One region of the Cupriavidus sp. Met-2 genome, then DNA from elsewhere that is predicted to be linked to it. Evidence: predicted binding sites of a transcription regulator. Region 1 holds the regulator's gene; each other region holds the start of a gene.
What was found. Region 1 encodes NrdR, which represses ribonucleotide reductase genes. Its sites were predicted from a motif close to CACNANATNTNGTG; they were not measured.

Region 1 (3,278 bases):
GAGCGGAGACGCGCTCACTCTCGCCTTGGCCATCGCCCTCATCGACCATGCCGAAACGCAATTGCATCGACTCGACGCCGCGCACAAGGGTGCCGGATGTGTAGGCGTGTGCCTGCGCGCGGTTGTCGCTGCGGCGCGGGTAACGGCACAGCAACTGGGGAACGCCGTCGCTACCCTTGCCGATATAGAAGACGTTGGTCGCGGCATGGTGTGCCGGCGGTGCGATGCCGTCGCCAACTGTTCTTGCGGGCAGCGCGTAGCCACTGCAGTCAGTCATCGTGCCGTCGGCCAGGCTTGGATCGGTTGCGCGACCGCTGCCGGAAAACCGCACGAGCAGTGCATCGCTGCCGCGGACGCCGCGTCGCCCACATTCCATCCCGTCGTCGATCGACGGCGCACCACAATCGTCACGGCCTTCAAGCGGCGCCTGTGGGGCGGGGTGTGCGGGCTCCAGCGCAACATGCGCGGGAATCCAGCCCGCATGCCGGATCGCATGGGCGATGATGGCCAATGCGCGCTGACCGCGCTCTTCGATCTCGATCCCGTCTGCCACACTGGCATAGGCGTCCCGCATGACTTGCCACATGGTCAGCGCAGCGAGCATTGCAATCGTGCCAAGCGCGACACCGATCATCATGCCCACCAAGGTGAAGCCGTGATGCTGCGATCTTGCCCTCATGGCGCGACCCACAATGCCAGCCGGGTAGGCATGGTGGCGACTCCGGCTGCATCCGTCGGAGAACGGCTCTCGATGGTTGCGATCGCGAGGCGTTTGTCTGGCACGCAACGCTCTTTCTGCTCGGGCAATCCGCAAAGTGGGATCGGGAGCGCATCGTTGCCGGGTGGCTGCAATGCCATTGCACTTGCTTCGGCCAGTTCAGCGGCCCGCATCAGAGCGGTGGTCAGGCGTTCCTGTTCAGCGGTCCAGCGCAGCGAGACCGTGCCGAGCATCCCCAGCGGTATCGCGCCCAGGCCGATGAAGGCCAGGCTCAGCAATGCTTCGAACAGAACGTGACCTCGGCACGAAGTCAATGAAGGGGAACGGGGGGGAAGGCGGGCAACCATGGCGTATCGGTTCGATTAGAACGGAAGGCCACGATAACGGCGGGGATGGTGTCAGGACGTGTCTGGCTGTGGAGGATTGGTGTCAGTGTGTTTCCGAGTCGAGCCCGGAAACATCTGAGGGAGTGCCAGAGTCGCCAAGGGCGTGGCATCACGCAAGTTGGGCTTTAGAGGTCCGGGTTTGCGCACGCGCCATGAGGCGGACTTGCACGCGCGCTCGCTTGCCTGTCTCTAGCCAAGAGCGGCAAGTGGTGATCAGCCAGCTTTTTTGCGGTCCTTATTACCCCTTTCGTGGGGTAGATGACGAGAATTCGTCGAGCATTTCCCGGAATTCGGAAACGTCCTCGAAGCTGCGATACACGGAGGCAAAGCGGATATAGGCGATCTTGTCGAGCTTGCGAAGCTCACGCATGACCAGTTCGCCGACCTGGCTGCTCGGGATCTCCTTCTCGCCCAGAGCCAGCAGTTTTTCTTCGATGCGAGTGATCGCTTCGTCGATGGCCTCGGCGGAAACTGGCCGCTTGCGCAGTGCCAGCCGCATCGAATCCTTGAGCTTGGCACGCGCGTAGTCCACGCGCGAGCCATTTTTCTTGACGATGGCGGGAAAGAACAGCTCGATCCGCTCGTAGGTGGTGAAGCGGCGGTCGCAGGCTTCACAGCGGCGTCGGCGGCGCACGGTATCGCCATCTTCCGAGACGCGGCTGTCAAGAACCTGAGTGCTGGAATGACCGCAGAAGGGGCATTTCATGCCTGACCACCTGAAAGTAAGAGCCTGACCGCATTTTGCATCTTCGATTTCTGTTGCGGTCGTGCTGGTTGTTGAAACGGCGCTGCCACCTCAGAGGTGGCAGCGCCGTTCGTGTGCGCTAACTATAACGCGATCGACTGGCGAATCAGCCGTAGACCGGGAAGCGACGGGTCAGTGCGGCAACCTGTTCGCGCACGGCGGCGATGTTGGCCTCATCGTGCGGGTTGTCCAGCACGTCGGCGATCAGGTTGGCCACCTGGCGGGCTTCTTCTTCCTTGAAGCCGCGCGTGGTCATGGCCGGCGAGCCCAGGCGGATGCCCGAGGTGACGAACGGCTTTTCCGGATCGTTCGGGATCGCGTTCTTGTTCACCGTGATATGGGCGTCGCCGAGGATCTTCTCGGCTTCCTTGCCGGTGATCTTCTTGGCGCGCAGGTCCACCAGCATCACGTGGCTTTCCGTACGGCCCGATACGATGCGCAGACCGCGGGCGATCAGCGTTTCGGCCAGTGCGGCGGCGTTCTTGACCACCTGTTCCTGATACGCCTTGAAGTCCGGCTGCAGCGCTTCCTTGAAGGCCACGGCCTTGCCGGCAATCACGTGCATCAGCGGACCACCCTGGATGCCCGGGAAGATGGCCGAGTTGATGGCCTTCTCATGCTCGGCCTTCATCAGGATCACGCCACCGCGCGGGCCACGCAGGCTCTTGTGGGTGGTGGTGGTCACGAAGTCGGCGTGCGGCACCGGGTTCGGGTACACACCGGCGGCGATCAGGCCGGCATAGTGGGCCATGTCCACCATGAAGTAGGCACCAACAGCCTTGGCAACCTTGGCGATGCGTTCGAAGTCGATGCGCAGCGCGAAAGCCGATGCGCCGGCGATGATCAGCTTCGGCTTCTTCTCGTGGGCCAGCTTTTCAAGCGCGTCGTAGTCGATGTCTTCCTGCGCGTTCAGGCCGTAGCTGACCACGTTGAACCACTTGCCGCTCATGTTCAGCGCCATGCCGTGGGTCAGGTGACCGCCTTCGGCCAGGCTCATGCCCATGATCGTGTCGCCCGGCTTGAGCATGGCGAAGAACACGCCCTGGTTGGCCTGCGAGCCCGAGTTCGGCTGCACGTTGGCGGCTTCGGCGCCAAACAGTTGCTTCACGCGGTCGATGGCGAGCTGCTCCACCACGTCCACGTACTCGCAACCGCCGTAGTAGCGCTTGCCGGGATAGCCTTCGGCGTACTTGTTGGTGAGCTGCGAACCCTGGGCGGCCATCACGGCCGGCGAGGTGTAGTTCTCGGAAGCGATCAGTTCGATGTGGTCTTCCTGACGCTGGTTTTCCTTCTGGATCGCGGCAAAGACTTCGGGGTCGATCTGCTCGATCGTGAAGCGGCTACGTTCAAACATGGCGTGACTCGTCTGTTTAAAAGGGAGAGCGGATGGCACGGCCGGTACGAAAACCGGATGCCTGTCGACGCTACT
Region 2 (3,278 bases), on a different contig from region 1:
TTCCTGACGCGCCAGCGCCTCGAATGGATCGTCGGTAAAGCCGACGGGCAACTGCGACGAGTTCGTGTAGTAGGGCTGATCGGCCGTGCCGGCCTGCAGGATGTCGGGCCAGCGCTTGCGGTCTTCACGCGCGAAGCGATACGTGGTGCCTTCCGCTGGCGTTGCCTCCAGGTTGTACATGTGGCCCGTGGCTTCCTGGAATTCGACGATCCGCCCGCGTACATGGTCCAGCAGACGCATCGCCATCGCGTGCCCGGCTTCCGTAGTGATGTCGTACGCATCGCCCGAGAAATTGCGGATCATCTCGTTGATGCCGTTCACGCCAAGCGTCGAGAAATGATTGCGCAGTGTGCCCAGGTAGCGCTTCGTGTAGGGGAACAGCCCTTCGTCCATCAGTTGCTGGATACGCTCGCGCTTGGCCTCCAGCGTGTCGCGGCCCATGTCCAGCAGTGAGTCGAGCCGGTTCAGCAGTGCGGCTTCGTCGCCTTGATACAGGTAACCGAGTCGCGCGCAGTTGATGGTGACCACACCCAGGGACCCGGTCTGCTCCGCACTGCCGAACAGACCGTTGCCGCGCTTGAGCAATTCACGCAGATCCAGTTGCAACCGGCAGCACATGGACCGGACCATATTGGGCGTCAGGTCCGAATTCACGAAGTTCTGGAAGTACGGCAGGCCGTACTTCGCCGTCATCTCGAACAGCCGCGCGGCGTTCTCGCTTTCCCACGGGAAATCCGGCGTGATGTTGTAGGTGGGGATCGGGAACGTGAAGACGCGCCCTTTGGCATCGCCCTGCGTCATCACCTCGATGTACGCACGGTTGATCATGTCCATCTCCGCTTGCAGGTCGCCATAGCGGAACGGCATTTCCTCGCCGCCGATGACGGGCACCTGTTCCTTGAGATCGTCGGGACATGTCCAGTCGAATGTCAGGTTTGTGAATGGCGTCTGCGTGCCCCAGCGCGACGGCACGTTGAGGTTATAGATCAGCTCCTGGATGTGCTGCCTGACCTCGGGGTACGTCATCGCGTCCTTGCGGATGAAGGGCGCCATATAGGTGTCGAACGACGAGAAGGCCTGCGCGCCGGCCCATTCGTTCTGCATCGTCCCCAGGAAATTCACGATCTGCCCGACCGCGCTCGACATATGCCGCGGCGGCGCGGCTTCCACCTTGCCCGGCACGCCGTTGAGGCCTTCATGCAGCAGAGTGCGCAACGACCAGCCGGCGCAATAGCCGGACAGCATGTCGAGATCGTGGATATGGAGGTCGCCTTCCCGGTGCGCGGCGCCGGCCTCGGGCGCGTAGACATGCGAAAGCCAGTAGTTGGCGGTGACCTTGCCGGCCACATTGAGGATCAGGCCGCCCAGCGAATACCCCTGGTTGGCGTTGGCGTGAATCCGCCAGTCCTTGCGGTCCAGGTATTCATTGATAGACGACTCGACGTCGACAGTCGTCGCGCCCCGGATGTTCTGCTGCATCGCACCCCTCCCGTGCTTACGCACAAAATATGGGGTGGATTATCTATATCGATACCATAGGTAGTGTTGCGGCAGATCAAATGGCGGCACCGCTGGGGGGGGCGACACATCGGGCGGCGGGTCGGGCAGATCTCGCCAGCAAGGCGATCCAGACCTCGACCGCCCGGCGTCATCTGCCGCCGGATGTGCCCTTCCCCAGCCCCCGTGTGCCTAGTTCACCTGCCGGGTGCGGCCCGTCCAGTACGGCTCCCGTAGCGCCCGACGCAGCAACTTGCCCGACGGATTGCGCGGCATGGCATCGATGAAGTCGATGCTCTTGGGCACCTTGAAACCCGCGATACGCTCGCGCGCCCAGCCCAGAATACTGTCGGCGTCAGCGGCCACACCCGGGCGCAGCACCACCATCGCCTTGACCGCCTCACCCCACCGCTCGTCCGGCACACCGATCACGGCCACGTCGGCAACGGCCGGGTGGCCGTAGATGGCGCTCTCCACCTCGGCCGGGTAGATGTTCTCCCCGCCGCTGATGATCATGTCCTTGACCCGGTCGTGGATATAGAGGTAGCCGTCCGCGTCCATGTAGCCAGCATCGCCACTGCGCAGCCAGCCGTCGGCGTCGATGGTGCGGGCGGTCTCTTCCTCCTGCTTCCAGTAGCCCGCCATGTTCTGCGGCGAGCGGATCACCACTTCGCCCACCTCGCCGGCAGCCAGCCTCTGGCCATCCGGCCCGACCACCGCCACCTCGCTACCGGGCATGGCCTTGCCGGCGGCGCGCATGCGCGGGACATCGGCGGGCGTATGATCTTCCGGCGGCAGCGCCACGATCGTGCCCGTGGTCTCCGTCATGCCGTACTGCTGCACGAAGCCGCAGCCAAACACCGCCATGCCCTCACGCAGCAGCGCCGCGGGAATCGGCGACGAACCGTACAGCATGTGCTTGAGGCGTGAATAGTCCACCTGGCGCGCGCGCGGATCACGCAGCACGATCTGCATCGCAGCCGGCACCATGAACAGCTTGCTGATGCGGTCGTGCTCGATATAGTCGAGCACCTTGCCCGGATCGAATTCGCGCGCCACGACACCCTTGCAGCCGACAAGAACACCGCGCACGCCCCAGCCCGAACCGCCGATATGCGCCACCGGCATGGCCACCAGCGACACATCTTCGTCGTTCCATTGCGACCAGTCGGCACCTTCGCGCAGCGAGATCTCGGTACCACTGGTCAGGTTGCGATGCATCAGCATCACGCCCTTGGGACGTCCGGTAGTGCCAGACGTGTAGAGCTGCAGCACCACGTCGGCGGGCTTCGCTTCGTGCGCCGGTGGTGTATCCGGGCACGCGTCGCGCCATTCCGTGTAGGCCGGCCAGTCTGGCTCCCCGCCCTCCATCGCCACGGCGCGGCGCACCAGTGGCAGCGCTGGCAGCAGGTTGCGAACCGATGCCGATGACTCGGGGCCGACGAAGACCAGCGTCGCGTCGCAGTGCGAGACGATGTACTGGATTTCGGGCCCCGCCAGCCGCCAGCTCACCGGTGCAATGACGGCCCCCATCTTGGCCGCGCCAAAGAATAGTTCGAAATAGTGGTCGCTGTTCTTGCCGATATAGGCGATGCGGTCGCCAGCCTTCACGCCGTCGGCCAGCAGGGCCTGCGCCACGCGATCCGTATGGCGATCGAAATCGGCAAACGTGGTCTCGCGGCCTTCGAAGGCGTACGCAATGGCCCCGGCCCGCTCCCGGGCGAAGTGGCGAATCGCGCTGGGCAGCGTCGCGAGGTATTCCGTCTCCATGAGCCTTGTCT
Region 3 (3,278 bases), on a different contig from region 1:
AGTTGATGTCGATCACGTTGTCGAGCATGCGCATCGCGGTGCGGATCGTCTTCTGCAGCTTGGCGTGATCCAGCACGTACGTGCCATCGGCCTGTTGCATCAGGTGGGCCACCAGGTTCACGGAACCCAGGTTGCACACGGCGATTTCGCTCTCGTTCGTGTTCAGCGTGATTTCCGTGCACAGGTTCGAGCTATGCACCACACCCACGTGCTGCTGCGGGCTGCGGATGTTGCACGGGTCCTTGAACGTGATCCACGGATGGCCGGTTTCGAACAGCATGCCCAGCATCTTGCGCCACAGCTGCATGGCCGGCACTTTCTTGAACAGCTTCAGTTCGCCGTTGGCGGCCTTGGCTTCGTAGCCCAGGTAGGCCTGCTCGAATGCCTTGCCGACCTTGTCATGCAGGTCCGGGCAGCTGGCCGGCGAGAACAGCGTCCATTCGCCATTTTCCATCACACGCTTCATGAACAGGTCCGGAATCCAGTTGGCCGTGTTCATGTCGTGCGTGCGGCGGCGGTCATCGCCGGTGTTCTTGCGCAGTTCGAGGAATTCCTCGATGTCCAGGTGCCACGTTTCCAGGTACGCGCAGACCGCGCCCTTGCGCTTGCCGCCCTGGTTCACGGCCACGGCCGTGTCGTTGACCACCTTCAGGAACGGCACCACGCCCTGCGACTTGCCGTTGGTGCCCTTGATGTGCGAGCCCAGCGCGCGCACGTTGGTCCAGTCGTTGCCCAGTCCGCCAGCGAACTTCGACAGCAGCGCGTTTTCCTTGAGCGCCTCGTAGATGCCCTCCAGGTCGTCCGAGACCGTGGTCAGGTAGCACGACGACAGCTGCGAGCGGCGCGTGCCCGAGTTGAACAGCGTCGGGGTCGACGACATGAAGTCGAACGACGACAGCAGCTGGTAGAACTCGATCGCGCGCGCTTCACGGTCCTTCTCTTCCAGCGCCAGGCCCATGGCCACGCGCATGAAGAACGCCTGCGGCATTTCGATGCGCACTTCGTCCACGTGCAGGAAGTAGCGGTCGTACAGCGTCTGCAGGCCCAGGTAGTTGAACTGGAAGTCGCGCGAGGCGTCCAGCGCGGCGCCCAGGCGGGCCAGGTCGTACGTGGCCAGCTTTTCGTCGAGCAGTTCGGCTTCGATACCGCGGGCGATGAACTTCGGGAAGTACTCGGCGTACTTCGTCGCCATCTCGGTCTGGGTCACTTCGGCGCCCAGGATTTCCTTGCGGATCGTGTGCAGCAGGATACGGGCGGTCACCTGGCTGTAGGCCGGGTCCTTCTCGATCAGCGTGCGCGCGGCCAGGATGGCGGAGTCGTAGACCTGCGTCATCGGCACGCCGTCGTACAGGTTCTTGAGCGTTTCCTTCAGGATCGGCTCTGCGCTGACGGCCTTGCCGAGGCCGCTGCAGGCGTTGTCGATCAGCGCGTGCAGCGCCACCAAGTCCAGCTGGTACGTCACACCGTTATCGGTCACGTTGAACGACACGCCGGCTTCCTGCACGCGGGCCACCGCCTGCGCGTTGGCCTGGGCACGTTCCTGCGTGCGCTTTTCGCGGTACAGCACGTAGGCGCGGGCCACCTCATGTTCGCCCGAGCGCATCAGCGCCAGTTCCACGTGATCCTGCACGTCTTCGATATGGAACGTGCCGCCGTTCGGACGGCTGCGCACCAGCGCGCGCACCACATTCTGGGTCAGTTGCTCGACGATCTCGCGCACGCGCGCGGATCCCGCGCCCTGGCCGCCGTTGACGGCCAGGAATGCCTTGGTCATGGCCACGGCAATCTTGTTCGGCTCGAACGACACCACGGCGCCGTTACGGCGGATCAGCTTGTAGTCCTGATAGGTAACGCCTGCAGCGACGGGGCTCTGCTGCGCAATGCCGGCTGCTGCGCCAGCAACGCCAGTCACGCCAGTGGTTTGTTGTTCGTTTTGGGCCGTTTGCATGAGGTAACTCCTGTTTTAACCCTTGTATTGAAGACTTCTGCTGAAGATGACAAAGTCCCTAGCAAAATGCGCTCCAGAAGACACTCGACACTGGCCATGCCAGGCGAGAACCAAACTGCACAGGCGTTCATTCTGCTAGGGACTCTTTTACAGCCCGACCCGGTTGAATTTTGTGACGCACACACCGCAAGCTGCTGCAGCGAGGCTTCACTCTTGGGTCGGCTCCCCGGAAAAACCACTAGATGTAGTGGTCACATCGAAAATCTGGGCTAAGTATAGTGAAACGAGACTGAATGACCAGTCTTGACAATCAGCTTTCACATTGCCGGGCCGGCGGTGCGGCAGCGCCACAATCCCGCAAAGCCCGCTGCCTCAAGGGTTCGCGGCGAGCCGTTCGGTGGCGCACAAGATTTTGAAAATATTTCTATGGGAACAGGTCGGCGATAGGTGTCCCAGAATGTGGCAGCCGTCGTGACGATTCGGGGCCCGGCGCACCCTATTTGACACCCCTGGAAAACCTACCTTGCCTGCCGGTACGGCATCATCGCCAGCGGCAGCGCGGCCTGTTTCGCAAAGCGGCTCCAGTCGAAGTAGGGGCCTGGGTCGGTCTTGCGTCCCGGAGCAATGTCGCTGTGGCCAGCGACGCCCTGGATCGGATAGGCGGCCCGCAGGGCACTCACCAGCGCGGCGACCGTCTCGTACTGAGCTGGCGTGAACGGCTGGTCGTCGGTGCCCTCGATCTCGATGCCGATCGAGAAGTCGTTGCAGCGTTGGCGTCCGCAATAGTCGGACTGGCCGGCGTGCCACGCACGTTGTGTGCAGGCGACAAACTGAACCGGCTCGCCATCGCGACGGATCAGGAAGTGGGCCGATACCCGGACATCGCGAATCGTCTCGAAAAACGGATGGCGCGTGGCATCGAGCCGATTCTGGAAGAACGCCTCGATATCGTCGGAGCCGAACTGCCCCGGCGGCAGGCTGATGTTGTGCAGTACCACCACATCGACCGCCATGCCTTCGGGGCGGGCGTCGAAGTTCGGGGACGGCACGTGGCGGGCTGCGGGGACCCAGCCGTCGGCGTTGGGCCGCCAGTCGCGGACCCGGCCTGCGGCGTCAGACATCGCGCCCCTCCCCTTCGGCCAGCGATTCGCTATCGTCCCGGCCGCTGCGCCCATCCTCCTCGCAGATACCGAGCTGTTCGATCCGATACCGCAACTGGCGGAAGTTCAAACCCAGCAGCGGCGCCGCGGCGGTCCGGTTGAAGCCGGTCTGCCGCAAGGCGCGCAGGATCAGCTCGCGCTCCATCGCCTCCAGGTGCGCGGGAAGATTA

Region 2: a site for NrdR is predicted at 1,532-1,545, ahead of WD006_RS13940 (ribonucleoside triphosphate reductase). Genes of this name have one in related genera too.
Region 3: a site for NrdR is predicted at 2,185-2,198, ahead of WD006_RS21150 (ribonucleoside-diphosphate reductase subunit alpha). Genes of this name have one in related genera too.

The regions. Positions count from the first base shown of each region.
Region 1 is NZ_JBBHZL010000004.1:283,405-286,682, reverse strand. It holds gene WD006_RS11840 (PilW family protein) at 1-679, opposite strand, end outside; gene WD006_RS11835 (hypothetical protein) at 676-1,065, opposite strand; gene nrdR (transcriptional regulator NrdR) at 1,343-1,810, opposite strand; gene glyA (serine hydroxymethyltransferase) at 1,956-3,203, opposite strand.
Region 2 is NZ_JBBHZL010000005.1:299,655-302,932, forward strand. It holds gene WD006_RS13940 (ribonucleoside triphosphate reductase) at 1-1,479, opposite strand, end outside; gene WD006_RS13945 (fatty acid--CoA ligase) at 1,690-3,267, opposite strand.
Region 3 is NZ_JBBHZL010000010.1:194,889-198,166, forward strand. It holds gene WD006_RS21150 (ribonucleoside-diphosphate reductase subunit alpha) at 1-1,948, opposite strand, end outside; gene ampD (1,6-anhydro-N-acetylmuramyl-L-alanine amidase AmpD) at 2,467-3,069, opposite strand; gene WD006_RS21160 (sigma-54-dependent transcriptional regulator) at 3,062-3,278, opposite strand, start outside.